One region of the Paeniglutamicibacter psychrophenolicus genome, then DNA from elsewhere that is predicted to be linked to it. Evidence: predicted binding sites of a transcription regulator. Region 1 holds the regulator's gene; each other region holds the start of a gene.

What was found. The regulator LexA, encoded in region 1, represses DNA repair genes until DNA is damaged. The targets are predictions, from matches to a motif close to TCGAACANNTGTTCGA.
Region 2: a site for LexA is predicted at 2,861-2,876, ahead of JOF46_RS12295 (DUF222 domain-containing protein). Genes of this name have one in related genera too.
Region 3: a site for LexA is predicted at 2,972-2,987, ahead of ruvA (Holliday junction branch migration protein RuvA). Genes of this name have one in related genera too.

Annotation. Positions count from the first base shown of each region.
Region 1 is NZ_JAGIOE010000001.1:3,800,235-3,805,439, forward strand. It holds gene hisH (imidazole glycerol phosphate synthase subunit HisH) at 1-487, opposite strand, end outside; gene hisB (imidazoleglycerol-phosphate dehydratase HisB) at 488-1,108, opposite strand; gene JOF46_RS17240 (histidinol-phosphate transaminase) at 1,224-2,345, opposite strand; gene JOF46_RS17245 (LysM peptidoglycan-binding domain-containing protein) at 2,462-2,866, opposite strand; gene lexA (transcriptional repressor LexA) at 3,151-3,870, shown strand; gene JOF46_RS17255 (ATP-dependent DNA helicase) at 3,964-5,205, opposite strand, start outside.
Region 2 is NZ_JAGIOE010000001.1:2,714,507-2,719,711, forward strand. It holds gene JOF46_RS12280 (TetR/AcrR family transcriptional regulator) at 1-281, opposite strand, end outside; gene JOF46_RS12285 (FAD-binding oxidoreductase) at 299-1,990, shown strand; gene JOF46_RS12290 (SDR family oxidoreductase) at 1,987-2,820, shown strand; gene JOF46_RS12295 (DUF222 domain-containing protein) at 3,106-4,371, shown strand; gene JOF46_RS12300 (2,3-butanediol dehydrogenase) at 5,147-5,205, shown strand, end outside.
Region 3 is NZ_JAGIOE010000001.1:3,085,788-3,090,992, forward strand. It holds gene secD (protein translocase subunit SecD) at 1-366, opposite strand, end outside; gene yajC (preprotein translocase subunit YajC) at 591-1,052, opposite strand; gene ruvB (Holliday junction branch migration DNA helicase RuvB) at 1,228-2,286, opposite strand; gene ruvA (Holliday junction branch migration protein RuvA) at 2,296-2,913, opposite strand; gene ruvC (crossover junction endodeoxyribonuclease RuvC) at 3,064-3,672, opposite strand; gene JOF46_RS13985 (YebC/PmpR family DNA-binding transcriptional regulator) at 3,680-4,435, opposite strand; gene pdxT (pyridoxal 5'-phosphate synthase glutaminase subunit PdxT) at 4,438-5,109, opposite strand.

The DNA.
Region 1 (5,205 bases):
TCTTGGGCTGGGCGACCTCGAAGTTCCATTCCTGCACCGCGTAGGAGTGCACGAAGTAGAAGCGTTCGTTTTCGATCCCGGCGAACAGCTTGCTGCCGGCCGGAGGGGTGACGGTGTTCCATCCCATGTGCGGGATGACCGGGGCCTTGAGCAGCTCCACGGTGCCGGGCCATTCGCCCAATCCGGGGGTGCGGATCCCGTGCTCAACGCCCTCGTCGAAGAAGACCTGGTGTCCGACGCAGACACCGAGCACCGGCCGGCCGCCGGCAATGCGCCGTCCGATCCAGCGGATCGCACCGACGTCCTTGAGCGCCTGCATGACCGCGGCAAACGCGCCGACGCCTGGAACGAAAAGCCCGTCGCATTCGAGGATGTCCTCGGGCTTGGCCGAGAGCTTGACCTGCGCTCCGGCAGCCTCAAGTGCCCGGACGGCGGAACGGACATTGCCGGACCCGTAGTCCAGGACCGTGACGGTCTTGGCCGCCATCTACAGCGCACCCTTGGTGGACGGGATGGCGTCGCCGATGCGGGGGTCGATTTCCACGGCCTCGCGCAGCGCGCGGGCCAGGGCCTTGAACTGGGCCTCGACGATGTGGTGCGGGTCGCGGCCCGAGATGACCTCGATGTGGGCGCAGATCTGCGCGTGGAAGGTCAGCGACTCGAACACGTGGCGGGTCATCGAACCGGTGAAGTGCCCACCGATCAGGTGGTATTCCTGGCCGGCCGGCTCGCCGCCGTGGACCAGGTAGGGGCGCCCGGAGATGTCGACCACGGCGCGGGCCAGGGCCTCGTCCAGCGGCGCGTAGGCGGTGCCGAAGCGGCGGATGCCTGCCTTGCTGCCCAGCGCGGTGCGCAGCACCTCGCCGATGGTGATCGCGGTGTCCTCGACGGTGTGGTGCACATCGATGTCGATGTCGCCGGTGGCACGCACGGTGAGGTCGATGAGCGAATGCTTCGACAGTGCCGTCAGCATGTGGTCGTAGAACGGTACGCCGGTGCTGATTTCGGAGCGGCCGGTGCCGTCCAGATCGAGTTCGACAAAGACGGAGGACTCGCTGGTGATGCGTTCGAGGCGAGCGCGACGACCCGTGAGTTTTTCGGCAGACATGCACATTCCTTTAGATCAGGCGGTGAGACGAGGATGTGGGGCGGCGGAACACCGATGCACTATCGGAAGAAGGGCCAAGGCCCGTCGTCCGGCACCATTGCCACCTACCCCAAGTTTAGCTTGAGAGCGTGTGAGGACCCTGATCGAGCAGTTCCTCGAGGCGGACAAGGAAGGCGGTGGTTTCGTCCTCGGTGCCCGCGGTGACCCGCAGGTGGCCGGGAATCCCCACGTCGCGGATGATCACCCCGGCCTCGAGCAGCCCGTTCCAGATGGCCTTGGTGTCCTTGACTCCCCCGAAGAACACGAAGTTGGAATCGCTGGAGGCGGGGTGCAGCCCCATCCGGGTGAGCTCGTTGACGATGCGGTCTCGCTGGACCTTGATGGCCTCCACGTTGGCCAGCAGGATGTCCGCGTGCTTGAGTGCGGCATTCGCCGTTGCCTGCGTGACAGCCGAGAGGTGGTACGGCAGCCGCACCAGGCGGATCGCGTCGGCGACCTCCGGAGCTGCGGCCAGGTAGCCGAGACGGGCGCCGGCCAGGGCGAACGCCTTGGACATGGTCCGCGAAACGATGAGGCGTTCGCGGCCCGGCAGCAGGGAAAGCGCCGAAAGCGTCCCGGTGTGGGCGAATTCCGCGTACGCCTCGTCGACGATCACGATGGCGTTGCTGGCCTTGCCCGCCTCGTAGACGGCCTCGACGACATCCAGGCCCAGCGCGGTGCCGGTCGGGTTGTTCGGCGAGCACAGGATGACAATGTTCGGCGCGGCCTCGCGGACCTGCGCCGCGGCGTCGATGGCCGAAAGCCCGTAGTCCGCCGAGCGGACGCCGGCCAGGTAGGTGGTGTCGGTCCCGGAGGCCAGCAGCGGGTACATCGAGTAGGTGGGAGGGAAACCCATCACCGTGCGCCCGGGCCCGCCGAAGGCCTGCAGGATCTGCTGGAGGACCTCGTTGGATCCGTTGGCCGCCCAGACGTTGTCGGCGTCCAGTCCGTGGCCCAGGTAGGCGGCGAGGCGTTCGCGCAATTCGGTGAACTCGCGGTCCGGGTAGCGGTTCAGTCCCACGGCTGCTGCGGAGACTTCTTCGACGATGGCCCGGTGCACTTCCGCGGGAAGCGGATGGGTGTTTTCGTTGACGTTCAACTGGATGGGTACGTCGATTTGGGGTGCGCCGTAAGGTTCAAGACCTTGAAGATTCTCTCGCAGGGGCAGATTTGCCAGGCGATTTAGCCGTTCATTCACGGCTCAAGTCTACGGCGGCGGCGCGGTGACCTTGGAATCTTCACCGGTGCCACGGGTAATAAACGGTTAGCAATGATCGGGCGCGGCATCGATCTGCGCGCCCAAGGGCATTGGCCCTAGCTTCCGGTGGGGACGAAGAGTTCGGCACCCGGGTGCAGCACGGAGCTGTTGAGGTTGTTCATGTCGCCGATCCGCCGAACGGCTTCGCGGGGCTCGAGCTGCGGGGCGAACTCCCGGGCAATCCCCCACAAGGTGTCGCCCTCGATGACGGTGACGGTGACGGCCTCCACGCCCAGCGGGGTGTCGTCCGAGGCGTTGGCCGGGGACTGGAACAGGCCCAGGAGCATGAGCACCGCCGCGCTGACCAGGAAGATGGGAAGTGCAATCAGCACGAATTTTCCGCGGCGCGTGAGTCGCAGGGGCGCCAGCGCGGGCTGCGAAGCCAGTGCGGATTGCGGCGCCGGGGTGTAGTCCTCGGATATTACAAGGTGGAGCGGGGCCGAGAAAGCAGTGTTTGCCATGTCTTTGCCTTTCCTCTGTATTCATTTGCCGGACAGGCCCGGTGGCCCATTCGAACAGATGACGGTTATTCGAACGCATCTTTCGAACGTGTGTTCGTAGTGCGCATCTTATTTCTAGCACCTTTGGACGACACGTGTCCAGATCAGTTCGAACAAATCTTTGAAAGTAGTGTCTTTGTCTACTAAGATGGGGGTTGTGGAGCGATGTATTGACTACATCAGTCCACACCGACAATTTGCGGCACGCGCGGGCAACCGGCGACGATCGGGATGAGGCACTGACAATGACTACCGAACAACGAACCCCTCGACGCGACGCGAAGAGCCTGACCATCCGTCAGAAGAAGGTTCTTGAGACCATCCAGCGGTCCGTGAGCACCAATGGCTACCCGCCATCGATGCGGGAAATCGGGGACGCCGTGGGACTGGCGAGCCTTTCAAGCGTGACCCACCAGCTCAGCCAGCTCGAGAAGCTCGGCTACATCCGCCGGGACCCGCGCCGTCCGCGGGCCATGGAGATCCTGCTTCCCCTGCAGCTCAAGAGCGAGAGCAAGCTCGAAGTGGTGGAGGGCCAGGCAGACCTGAAGGCTGCCAACGGGATGAGCGTCTCGGAGCTGACCACCTCCGCGGACACCGCCATGGTGCCCCTGGTGGGGCGCATTGCCGCCGGCGGTCCGATCCTGGCCGACCAGGCGGTCGAGGACGTCTTCGCCCTGCCGCGCCAACTGGTGGGACACGGCGAGCTCTTCATGCTGAAGGTCAGCGGGGACTCGATGATCGACGCCGCCATTTGCGACGGCGACTGGGTGGTGGTCCGCCGCCAGCAGACCGCCAACAACGGCGACATCGTCGCGGCCCTGCTCGAGGACGAAGCCACGGTGAAGACCTTCCGGCAGCGCGACGGGCACACCTGGCTGCTGCCGCAGAACTCCCGCTACGAACCCATCCTCGGTGACGCCGCAACCGTCATGGGCAAGGTCGTATCGGTCATGCGTTCGGTCTAGGCCCGCACCAACACACATCCCCCGCAAACACCTGAGGACCGGTCAAATGACCGGTCCTCAGGTGTTTCCCGTGATCCCACGGGCCAGGATTTTCTAGCCTTCGCTCAGGCGCTCGAGCGCGGAAATCACCGTCGCCTTGTCGGGCGTGGCCCACAGGGGTGGCAGCGAGGCACGCAGGAACGTGCCGTAGCGCTCGGTGGCCAGGCGCGAGTCCAGCACTGCCACCACGCCCTTGTCGTTGACCGAACGGATCAGTCGACCCGCGCCCTGGGCCAGGCGCACCGCGGCGTGGCTCGCGGCCACTGCCATGAAGCCGTTGCCGCCGTGCTTGGCCACGTCGCGGCTGCGGGCCGAGGACAGCGGGTCATCGGGCCGCGGGAACGGGATCTTGTCGATGATGACCAGCCGGCAGGCGTTGCCCGGCACGTCCACGCCCTGCCAGAGCGTCATCGTGCCAAAGAGGCAGGTGTCGGGTTCGGCGGAGAACTGGTCCACCAGGGCCTTCATGCTGGATTCGCCCTGGCACAGGATCGGGATGTCCAGGCGTGCCCGCAGGATCTCCGCGGCTTCCTCCGCGGCGCGGCGCGAGGTGAACAGCGCCAGCGCCCCGCCACCGGAGGCCTTGATCAGGTCCTCGATCTCGGACAGGGTTTCCTGGGACATCTGGCGCCCGGGCTTGGGCAGGTGCTTGGCAACGTACAAGATGCCTTGCCTGGGATAGTCGAAGGGGCTTCCCACGTCCACACCGTTCCAGGTCGGCGCCCCCTCGCCCACGAGCCCGAGGGTGCCCGCCACGGGTTCGAAGGCGGCACCGATGGCCAGGGTTGCGCTGGTGAGGATCACCGTGCGGCCGTCAAAGAGCCCCTCGCGCAACTTGCCGGCGACCGAGAGCGGGGCGACATTCAGCGTCGGCTGGCTGGACTCGTCGGGTTGGACGTAGCCCTCCCCCGGGCTGAAGTGCCCGGGGCGCGAGGCCCAGATGACTTCCCGCTCCTCGGTCATTTCAAGCATCTTGCTGCACTGCTCCACCAGGTACATGACCTGCGAGCGGGCCATCTGGCGTCCGCCGTCGGCGGGGGCGTTGGCCTCGGGCTTTGAATCGGACAGCACCACGCGTGCTGCCTCGGCGATCTGGTTGATCGCCGCCTGCTGGTCCTCGTTCAACCCGCGGGCCATGAGCCCGGTGGGGACGCCCTCCAGGGCGCGCTGCAGCGCCTTGGCACCCTGGTTCAGCGAGTCAACGCTGACCGAGCAGTGCTTGCGCGCCGCCGAGGCGGCGGTCTGGACCATGGCCACCGACAGGGGCCGGGTCACCGAGGAGGTCACGCGGTCCTG
Region 2 (5,205 bases), 1.1 Mb from region 1:
CGCACGGCCTGGACGGCGAAGTGCACCAGCTGCTCGCGCCCGGTGCCGGCAGGGGAGGCGGCGCGGACATCCGCGGCGGCGGTGCGGAACTCGCGGGTCAGGGTGGCGAGCACGGCGTTTTCCACCGAGCCCATCCGGCGGTAGAACGTCATGCGGGAAACCCCCGCCCGTTCGGCAATGTCGTTCGCGGTGGTGCGGCGCACCCCGTGGCGGACCACCGAGGCGCGCGTGGCCAGCAGGATGCCCTCGTCGCCGGGGCCGCTGGTACGTTGTGACGTCATGTGTCACACTGTATCGCATGGTGACCCAGAACACAGTGACGATTCCCCGCTCGGTTTGGTACGGCTGGGGAGACCCGGCCCGGGCCAAGCCGCTGTCCGCCGCCGGCCTCGAATACCTGCGCACCACCCTGGGGCTCCAGAACGTTGAAGCCGCGCATCCGCCCGTCGACTTCGAGGACATCGCGCTGGGCCCTTCCGCCCTGGGCGAGGCGGTGCTGGCCGAACTGAGCGGGATCTGCGGGGCCCGGCACGTCTCGACCGAACGCACCGAACGCATCCTCCACTCCGGCGGCAAGAGCACACCCGACCTGCTGCGCATCCGCGGCGGGGACGCACTTCAGGCGCCCGACGCGGTGATCTTCCCCGGCAGTGCCGAGGAGGTTCGCCGGGTCCTGGAGCTTTGCGTCGCCCGGCGCCTGGCCGTGGTTGCCTTCGGCGGGGGCACCTCGGTCGTGGGGGGAGTCGAACCGCTGCGCGGCCCCTTCTCCGGGGTCGTCACGATCGACATGCGGCGCATGGACAGGTTGCTGCACCTCGATGCACTCTCGCGCACCGCCACCTTCGAGGCCGGGATCCGCGGCCCCGCCATCGAGGCGGCCCTGGAACCGCTGGGGTTCACCCTCGGGCATTTCCCGCAAAGCCACCAGGAGGCAACCCTGGGCGGCTACGTCGCCACGCGCTCCGCCGGCCAGGCCTCCACCGGGTACGGCCGCTCCGACAACTTGGTCAAGGCCGTCCACCTGGAAACCCCCGCCGGGCCCCTCGACGTCGGTTCGACGGCACCGGGTACCGCCGCCGGCCCGAAGCTCCTGGATACCGTCGTGGGATCCGAGGGCACCCTGGGGGTCATCACCTCCGCCACGATGCTGATCCAGCCGCTGCCCGAATCCAGGAGCCACGGCGCCTGGTCCTTCGAATCCTTCGCCGCCGGGGCCGCTGCCCTGCGCCGGCTGCGCCACGAGGGCGTCCGCGGGGACATGCCGCATGTCTGCAGGCTCAGCGACACCGATCAGAGTGCCGCCACCTTCAAGCTCGGCGGCCCCAAGACCGCCGCCATGGCCAGGTACCTCGGGCTGCGCGGCCAGCGCACACCGGCGCTGGCCTTGTTCGTCTGGGAGGGAGCCAAGGGCGAAACCGCCGCCCGCAAGCGGCGCAGCGCACGGATCCTGCGCGCCGCCGGAGGGATCTACGTCGGACCCCTGCCGGCACGGGCCTGGGAGCGCGGGCGCTTCTCCGGACCCTACCTGCGCGACGAACTGCTGACCCGCGGCGTGCTGGTCGAGACCCTGGAAACCGCCGCGACCTGGACCAGGCTCGAAGCCACCTACGCCGCGGTGCGCGGCGCCATCCTCGAGGCACTGGCCGAAGGCGGGGGAACCGGGTACGTGCAGACCCACATCTCCCACGTCTACCCGGACGGGGCCTCGATCTACTTCACGTTCCTGGCCGGGCTGGAGCAGGACGGGCCGGCGCAAAACGCCCGCGTCAAGAAGGCCGCCTCCGAGGCCATCGTCGCGGCCCGGGCCACCATCACCCACCACCATGCGGTGGGCACCGACCACGCACCCTACATGGAAGCGGAAATCGGTGCCCTGGGCATCGCGGTGCTGGCCGGCATCAAGGAAACCCTTGACCCGTCGGGCATCATGAACCCCGGAAAACTCATCCCCACGCCCAAGAATGCGTCACCAACCAAGGAGAAGCCATGAGCCCCACCATCGACACACTGGCCGGATCGACCGTGCTCATCACCGGGGCGGCCATGGGCATGGGCAAGATGTATGCCCAGCTTGCCGTGCGCGACCGGGCCAGCCACGTGATTCTCTGGGACATCAACGCGGCGGAGCTTGAACACACCGCCGTCGAGCTGCGCACCGGCGGCAGCGAGATCCACACGATGGTGGTGGATGTGTCCAGGCTTGAATCCATCGAGGAGGCCGCCGAGGAGGTGCGCGCCGGCGTCGGGGCCCCGGACATCCTCATCAACAACGCCGGCATCGTGCGCGGCAAGTACTTCTGGGAACACGACCAGCGCTCCGACATCGCCGCGACCATGAACATCAACACCCTGGCGCTGATGCACATCACCCGCGAGTTCCTGCCCTCCATGATTTCCCGCGGGCGCACCAGCCGGATCGTGAACGTGGCCTCGGCCGCCGGACTGCTGGCCAACCCCAGGATGAGCGTCTACTCCTCGTCCAAGTGGGCGGTCATCGGCTGGTCCGACTCGCTGCGCCTGGAACTGGCCCAGGCCGGACACAAGCACATCAAGGTGACCACCTTCTGCCCCTCCTACATCAAGACCGGCATGTTCGAAGGCGCCCGCGGTCCGCTGCTGACCCCGCTGCTGGAACCGTGGCCGGTGACCGAGCGGGTCTGGAGGGCCATGAAGGACGGGCAGCCGATGCTGATGATGCCCTGGACCGTGAAGCTGAGCACCGCGCTGCGCGGGGTGCTGCCGATTGCCGCCTGGGACGTCGTCGCCGGGCGCGTGTTCGGGGTCTACAAGTCCATGGAGCACTTCACCGGGCGCAGGTAGCGTCCGCCGCTGTGGAGACTCGGCACCTGGCGTCACTGGGTAGAATATTTATACGAATAATTTGAAACAACTGTTTTCTATTTCGGGCAATCGTTCTATACTGGTGATATGGCCAGGAAGTCATCGGACAGTCCTCTTGCAGCCGGAACCGCGGGTGGTTCCGGCACTGGACTGGGATATGCGGACCTCAAAGCCCAAGGTGTCGACTTGGATGCGGTGGTTGCAGAATATGTTGCCAGCAACGGCGCCGCCGGAATCCGGTGCGTGGCTTCCGGCCTGAACCGCATGGACATCCCCTCCGATCACTTCGACACCGTGGAAAACATCGCCGCGATGGAGGCCGCGAAGAGCGCGATCTTCGCGCAACAGGCCGACCACGCCGTGGCCTACGAAGATTCCCTGTCGGCCGCCCGGAAAAAGCGCAACCTCCGCGAAAAGAACCCGGGTTGGGGAGCTTCCAAGGAAGTCGCGCTGGCCATGCGCATCTCGCCAAAGGGCGGGACCCACTTCATGAACAGCTCTAGGATGATGGGGGCGGACCTGCCCTTGACCAGGCAGGGACTGCGGGACGGCAAGGTGACTTGGGCACAGGCCCAGATCGTGATCAGTGGAACCAGGAACCTGGAACTCGCCAACCGGCAATTGGTCGACAGGTTGCTCTGGGAAGAAACGCACAACTGCTTCGAGCAGGGAACGGCAAAGCTGGCTGACATCGTTGCCTACTGGGCGAAGATCCTGGAGCCCAAGACCGAGGAGGATCTCGAGGCGAAAGCCTGGAAAAACCGCTGCATCGGTGGTTACCAGATCAACGCCCACGAGGTCATGATCAGCGGGACACTGCCGTTATCCCTGGGGATTGCCGTTCTTCAAGTGCTTGCCGGAGAAGCGGAAAAGGCCCAAAGGGAACCCGGGGAAGAACGAAGTGCCGGGCAGATCCAGGCCGACGCCTTCTACGAGCTCATGACCGGGCTCAAAGTCGCCGGAGGCGTCCCGCTTGAAATTCTGCTGGTGATGGACGCCGCCGTTTTGACCGGGGAGAGCAACGAGCCCGTGCTGATACCGGGCTACGGATTTATCAGCGCGAACCGAGCCAGGAAAATGGTTGCGGCAGGGCCCGACGACGAACTGGCGATCTGGGTCAGGGGCCTGTTTGTTGAAAGCCGGACCGGGCAGCTGGTGGCAATGGAATCCAGGGCGCGGCGCTTTGGCGGAAACCTGAAGAAGCTCATCAAGGTGCGTGACCAATATTGCCGCACCCCCTATTGCAACGGAAAGATCCGCGACATCGACCATGTGGTGCAGGTCCGGAAGAACGGAAAAACCACCGAGGACAATTCCTCGGGTCGCTGCTTCAGTTGCAACCAGACCAAGGAAGCACCTGACTGGGACGAACATCCAACTCCCGGGGATCGGCACAGCTTCAACATCACCACACCCAGCAACCACACCTATATTTCGAAAGCACCGCCCCTTCCGGGCATGAAAACCATGCTTCCTTCGGGCCGGACGCTCGGGGAGCACCCGCCAGGCGGGGCGCCACCGGGCGGCTGATGGCCCCGCGGAAAGATCCACCCAATTCAAGAGCAGCAGGACACGACCAACCCCCACGGGGGGAGATGGGTCGTGTCCTGCTGGCGCGGATGCGTCAGTATTCGGGAACGGTGATCCGGGGAGCGCTTAAGGCGCTGAAGTAATGGCCGGGATTCAATGCCGACACCGGGATAACTGCAATGCCGTTCGTGCCGGCTCGCTCACCCGGCGGCCGTCCGGATGAAGGACCTCGATATCGGATTCTGGTTCATCGAAAATTCGAGCAGGAATGGGACGAACTGGTAAAATGCGTTGGCATCACTGGGGTCAGGCAATTCTGGAACCACGTGGCCCAAACTCCAGGGGCACCCGCTGCGATCGCGTCCATCTCCTTGCTCTGGGGTTCGGCAGGAAAACCGATGGGCGTGAGTTGGTCCCGCACACATCACTATGAGGTTTCAGGAGCCGGACGAATCAATTACCAATGCAACAACCACTACCAAACGACTCCCGACAGCGATGCGCGTGCAGTCGTAGCGATCATGACCATCAACTATTCGAGTCACTAGCGCTCTCGTGCACTTCCTCGACGCTCGACTCCACCGCAACGTTGGGCTTGCATCGATCTTCCTCCCTGCTGTCCATCGAAAGCTCCTCGGCTCGATCTAGCCACCGGACGTAGCCCGGATGTAGCGTCGAGAACGAACGGATTCCATGCACGGACAATCCATTTCGCCTGCGTGGTGCCCGTACGGGCGCGTGTCCCCGCGTCCGGTCGTTCGAGAGAGGATTCGCCGTGAAAGCTGCACGTTTCTATGCAAAAAAAGACATCCGCATCGAAGAGATCCCGGAGCC
Region 3 (5,205 bases), 710 kb from region 1:
CTCCATGTTCGCCGAGGCCTGGATCAGTTCGCGGGTGCGGGTATCGGGGATGCCGGGCATGGAGACGACGACGTTTCGGCCGGACTGCGTGGTGATCTCGGCTTCCGAGACACCGGTGCCGTCCACGCGCTGGCGAATGATTTCCACGGCCTGGTCCAGCTGCTCCTGCGTTGCCGCAGCACCGCCCGCCACCCGTGGTGCCAAGATCATTTGGGTGCCGCCCTCGAGGTCGAGGGCAAGCTTGGGGGCAAAAGCTGCTTTCCCGCTCAGCACGCCGGTAATCAGGATGGCGGCCGAAATGAGGAAGATAACGCCGAGCCACAGCAGGGATTTGCGCGCCTGCTTGATCGGACCAGTAGATGACATCGTGAGGCTTTCTGGTTGTTCCATCGCCCCTGGGGGATGGAGATTCCGCGGAAAACCCGGAGCCTGCCTGCAACCCGCCCCTGCGGGGTGGGGGTTGGGGCTGCTCCGGGCCGCATGGTGAAGGTCAATCGAAAGCCGGATCGCTCACCGGCGGGTCTGTGTGGCCCGCGGAAATCCGGCTGCCGTTCACTGCTGGGTTGGTGTGCCCGAAGGCGCCAAGCGGACTAGGCCTTGGGGCCGTTGTCCTCGTTGTTCAGGCGGCGCAAGGTCTCTTCGGGGGTTTCGTTTTCCGATCCCGAGGCCTCTTCGGCACTCTCGACCGAGGCCGAGGTCAGCGACGAGGCGTCGTCGGGGACCTGAACCGGTGCGTCGGCCTCTTCCGGGGCCACGACCTTGGCAACGACCTGGGAGTGGACGGTGACGAAGCTGCCCGGGGAAACCTCCAGGACGATCTTGTTTTCGTCGGTGTCGATGCTCGCAATGGTGCCAAAGAGACCGAACTGGGTCATCACCTCGGCGCCGACGGCAAGGTTGGAGCGGATCTGCTCCTGGGCCTTGGCGGCCTTCTTGCGGCCACGCATCATCATGAAGATCAGCAGGCCGAAGGCGGCGAGCATGATCAACATGGTCGGGTCGAATGGGGCCTTTTCGCCGGTAGCGGCTTGGGCCAAAACGTATTCGGTCACGTGTGGATACCTGTTCCTAAGTCATTGTCAACGGCGCGCACAATCGCAATCGCGCAGCCGGTGGGCCTATCCATACTATAGGGAGATCCTGCCCAAACCCCGACCACAACGCAGTTTTGGCCTGCGAATGTCCTTGGAATGTTCCGGCGTGCCGCCAGGGCGGGTGCCCGCCCGGCTATTCCGCTTCTTCGTCGTCAAGCCCAAGACCGGACCGACCCGCAAAGATGGCATCGGCCGGCATGCGAAGCCCCAGGTGGTTCCAGGCCTCCGCGGTGGCGATCCGGCCGCGCGGGGTGCGTCCCAGCAGGCCCTCGCGGACCAGGAACGGTTCGGCGACGGTCTCCACGGTCTCGGGTTCCTCCCCCACGGCAATGGCCAGGGTGGACAGGCCCACCGGTCCCCCGCCGAACTTGGTGCACAGTGCGTGCAGCACAGCGCGGTCCAGCCGGTCCAGTCCGCGGACGTCGACCTCGTACATGTCCAGGGCCGCGGAGGCTGCACGCGCGTCGATGCTTTCAAGGCGGTTCACCAGTGCCCAGTCGCGCACGCGGCGCAGCAGCCGGTTGGCGATGCGGGGGGTGCCGCGCGAACGCGAGGCGATTTCGCTGAAGGCCGCGGAGTTGACCTTCAGGGAGAGCATCATGGCCGAACGGCGCAGCACCAATTCGAGTTCCTCGACGCTGTAGAACTCCAGGTGCCCGGTGAACCCGAACCTGTCGCGCAGCGGGCCCGGCAGCAGCCCGGCGCGCGTGGTGGCCCCGACCAGGGTGAAGGGGGGAAGTTCCAGCGGAATGGCGGTGGCCCCTGCGCCCTTGCCGACGATGATGTCGACACGGAAGTCCTCCATGGCCATGTACAGCATTTCCTCGGCCGGGCGGCTCATCCGGTGGATCTCGTCCAGGAAGAGCACCTCGCCCTCGGTGAGTGAGGAGAGGATCGCGGCCAGGTCCCCGGCATGCTGGATCGCGGGACCGGAGCTGATGCGCAGCGGCGCGTTCATTTCGGCGGCGATGATCATCGACAGCGTGGTCTTGCCCAGGCCCGGAGGGCCCGAGAGCAGGACGTGGTCGGCGGTCCGCTCGCGGATCTTGGAGGCCTCGAGCACCAGCGAGAGCTGTTGGCGCACCCGGTGCTGGCCGACGAAGTCGTCCAGGTTCTTGGGCCGCAGGGCGGCCTCGAGCACGCGTTCCTCGGGCTCGGGTCCCGCGTTGGTCAGCTCGCCGGTTTCTGTCATGTCGTACTCCTAGTTTCCGGGCCGGTTCCCGCGCCCCAGGGAACGCAGCACCGCCCGCAGGATTTCCGGGACGCTGCCGGTGGCAACGATTTCCGGGTCGTTCTTGGCCAGGGCTTCCAGCGCCTTGTTGGCGTCCTTCTCGGTCCAGCCCAGGCCGGTGAGGGCCTCGAGGACCTGGGGTTCCCAGGTAGGCGCCGCGGGGCTTCCGGCAGGAACCGGTGCTCCGGTGGGGACAAGCTTTCCGTTGAGCTCGAGCACGATGCGCTGGGCTCCCTTGGGCCCGATGCCCGAGACCTTGGTGAAGGCCTTGGTGTCCTTGGTGCTGGCGGCGATGCGGACTTCCTCCGGGGTGTGCACCGACAGGATGGCCAGGCCGGTGCGCGGCCCGATGCCCGAGACCCCGGTGAGGACCTCGAAGACCTCGCGTTCGTCCCCGGAGGCGAATCCGAAGAGCGTCATGGAGTCCTCGCGCACCACCATGGAGGTGTGCACGAGTGCTTCGCGGCCCACCTGCAAGGTGGACAGCGTCTGCGGGGTTGCCTGGATCAGCATGCCGAAGCCGCCGACCTCGATGACCGCGTTGTTCAGGTTGACCTGTTGAGGCACTCCTCGCAGCGTACTGATCATTGGGGTGTTCCTCCGTGGTGCCGGGCCGCGCCGGTGGTACCCGAAACACGCATGCCATACGAATATATCTACGAACAGCTTACAGGTTCCTTGGCGTACACCCGCGGATGCAGGCAGCGCAGGACGTCAGGGGCAGGTTCCCTGCGGTCCCTAGCGCGCCTTGACCGCCCGGGCCTTGGCCTCGGCGGCTATCCAGGCGCGCTGGGCGGGGGTCAACCCCGAGGAACCGCCCGCGGGCCGCGGGGCGGAGGCCGAGGCTGCGGCCCCGGCGGCACCGAACGCGGCGCCGCGCCAGCCGTGGGTGATGGCCAGCGCCGCGGCGTCGGCGGCGTCGGCCGGGGATGGCGGGGCGTCCAGGCGCAGGATCTTGGCGACCATCTTGCCCACGGCCAGCTTGTTGGCCGTTCCCGAGCCAGTCACCGCGGCCTTGACCTCGGTGGGGGTGTGCAACGCCACCGGGATGTTCCGGCGGGCAGCGGCAACGATCACCACGCCCGAGGCCTGCGCGGTGCCCATCACCGTGCTGACGTTCAGTTGGCTGAAGACCCGCTCCAGGGCAACAACGTCGGGTTTGTGCTCATCGAGCCACGCATCGATGCCGTCGGCGATGGCCAGCAGTCGCTGGTCCAGCGGGGTCCCGGGCGGGGTCCCCACCACCGAGACATCGATGAGCGTGGCCCGGCGGTTGGGTTCGACGTCGACCACGGCCAGGCCGCAACGGGTCAGTCCGGGGTCGACGCCCACCACTCGCAAGGGCATGTGGTGGCTAGTCCTCTTCGAGTTCTGCCATGACCTCGGCGCTGATGTCCGCGTTGGAGTAGACGTTCTGCACGTCGTCCAGCTCCTCGAGCGCGTCGGCAAGCTTCAGGAACTTGCGGGCAGCTGCTGCATCAAGCTGGACCTGCATCGAGGGCACGAATTCGACTTCGTCGGTTTCGTATTCGATGCCGGCTTCCTCGAGTGCGGCAACAACCGCACGCAGGTCGGTTGGCTCCGAATGGATCTCGAAGCTGTCCCCGGATTCCTTGACCTCGTCGGCCCCTGCATCAAGCACGGCCATGAGCAGGTCGTCCTCGGTCAGGTCCTTCTTCGGCAGGCCGACGACTCCCCGGCGGGAGAACAGGTATGCGACCGAGCCGGGGTCCGCGACGGTGCCGCCGTTGCGGGTGATGCCCAGGCGCACCTCGGAAGCCGCACGGTTCTTGTTGTCGGTCAGGCACTCGATCAGCAGGGCCGAGCCCTGCGGTCCGCGTGCCTCGTAGATGATCTCGGTGTAGTCGACGACCTCGCCGGTCAAGCCGGCACCGCGCTTGACCGCGCGGTCGATGTTGTCGTTGGGCACCGAGGTCTTCTTGGCCTTGGAGACAGCGACCTCGAGGGCCGGGTTTCCGGCCATGTCGGCGCCGCCTGCGCGCGCCGCAACCTCGATGTTCTTGATCAGCTTGGCGAACGCCTTGGCGCGCCTGCTGTCGAGGATTGCCTTCTTGTGTTTCGTGGTTGCCCATTTGGAGTGGCCGGACATGCTTACGCGTCTCCTCTGATCATTTGAATGAAAAGTTCATGGATCCGGCGCTCCCCGGCCACCTCGGGGTGGAAGGAAGTCGCCAATAATTTTCCAGAACGTACTGCAACAATTCTAGCCACCCTTGTCCCGTCCATGCCCAAGGGCGTGTTTTCGGCGGGGATGGTGGCCAGTACCTCTACGGACTCCCCCACGCTTTCCACCCAGGGTGCGCGGATGAATGCCGCGCGGACCGGCTCGGTGGCACGGCCCGGGTCCTGGCTGGGAAGAGTGTTCAGTCCCTTGATCGCAAGGTCGACCTCGAACGAGTCGACCTGTCGCCCGAAGGCATTGCGCTTCACCACCATATCGATTCCCCCGAAGCTTTGCTGGGGTTCACCCTTCATGTTGGTGGTCGGGTCGGCAATGGTATCGGCCAAGAGGATCATTCCGGCGCACGATCCATAGACCGGGAAACCGTCTGCGATCCTGGCCTTGAGAGCCTCGGCCACCCCGTACATGCGGGCTAGCTTGTCGATCACCGTTGACTCCCCGCCGGGAATGACCAGGCCGTCCAGGTCCGCCAACCCGCCCGGTGTTTTCACCGGCAGCGCAAGGGCACCGAGTGATTCGAGTGCTTCCAGGTGTTCGCGTACATCCCCTTGCAGGGCAAGGACTCCAATTCGTGGCGCCAAGGTGGATCACTTTCTAGTCTCGTGGAACTGATCATGCATGCCGCGCGCACCGCGATGAAGTACGTGGACAGCTCAGAATAAACCCGTCGCACCCCG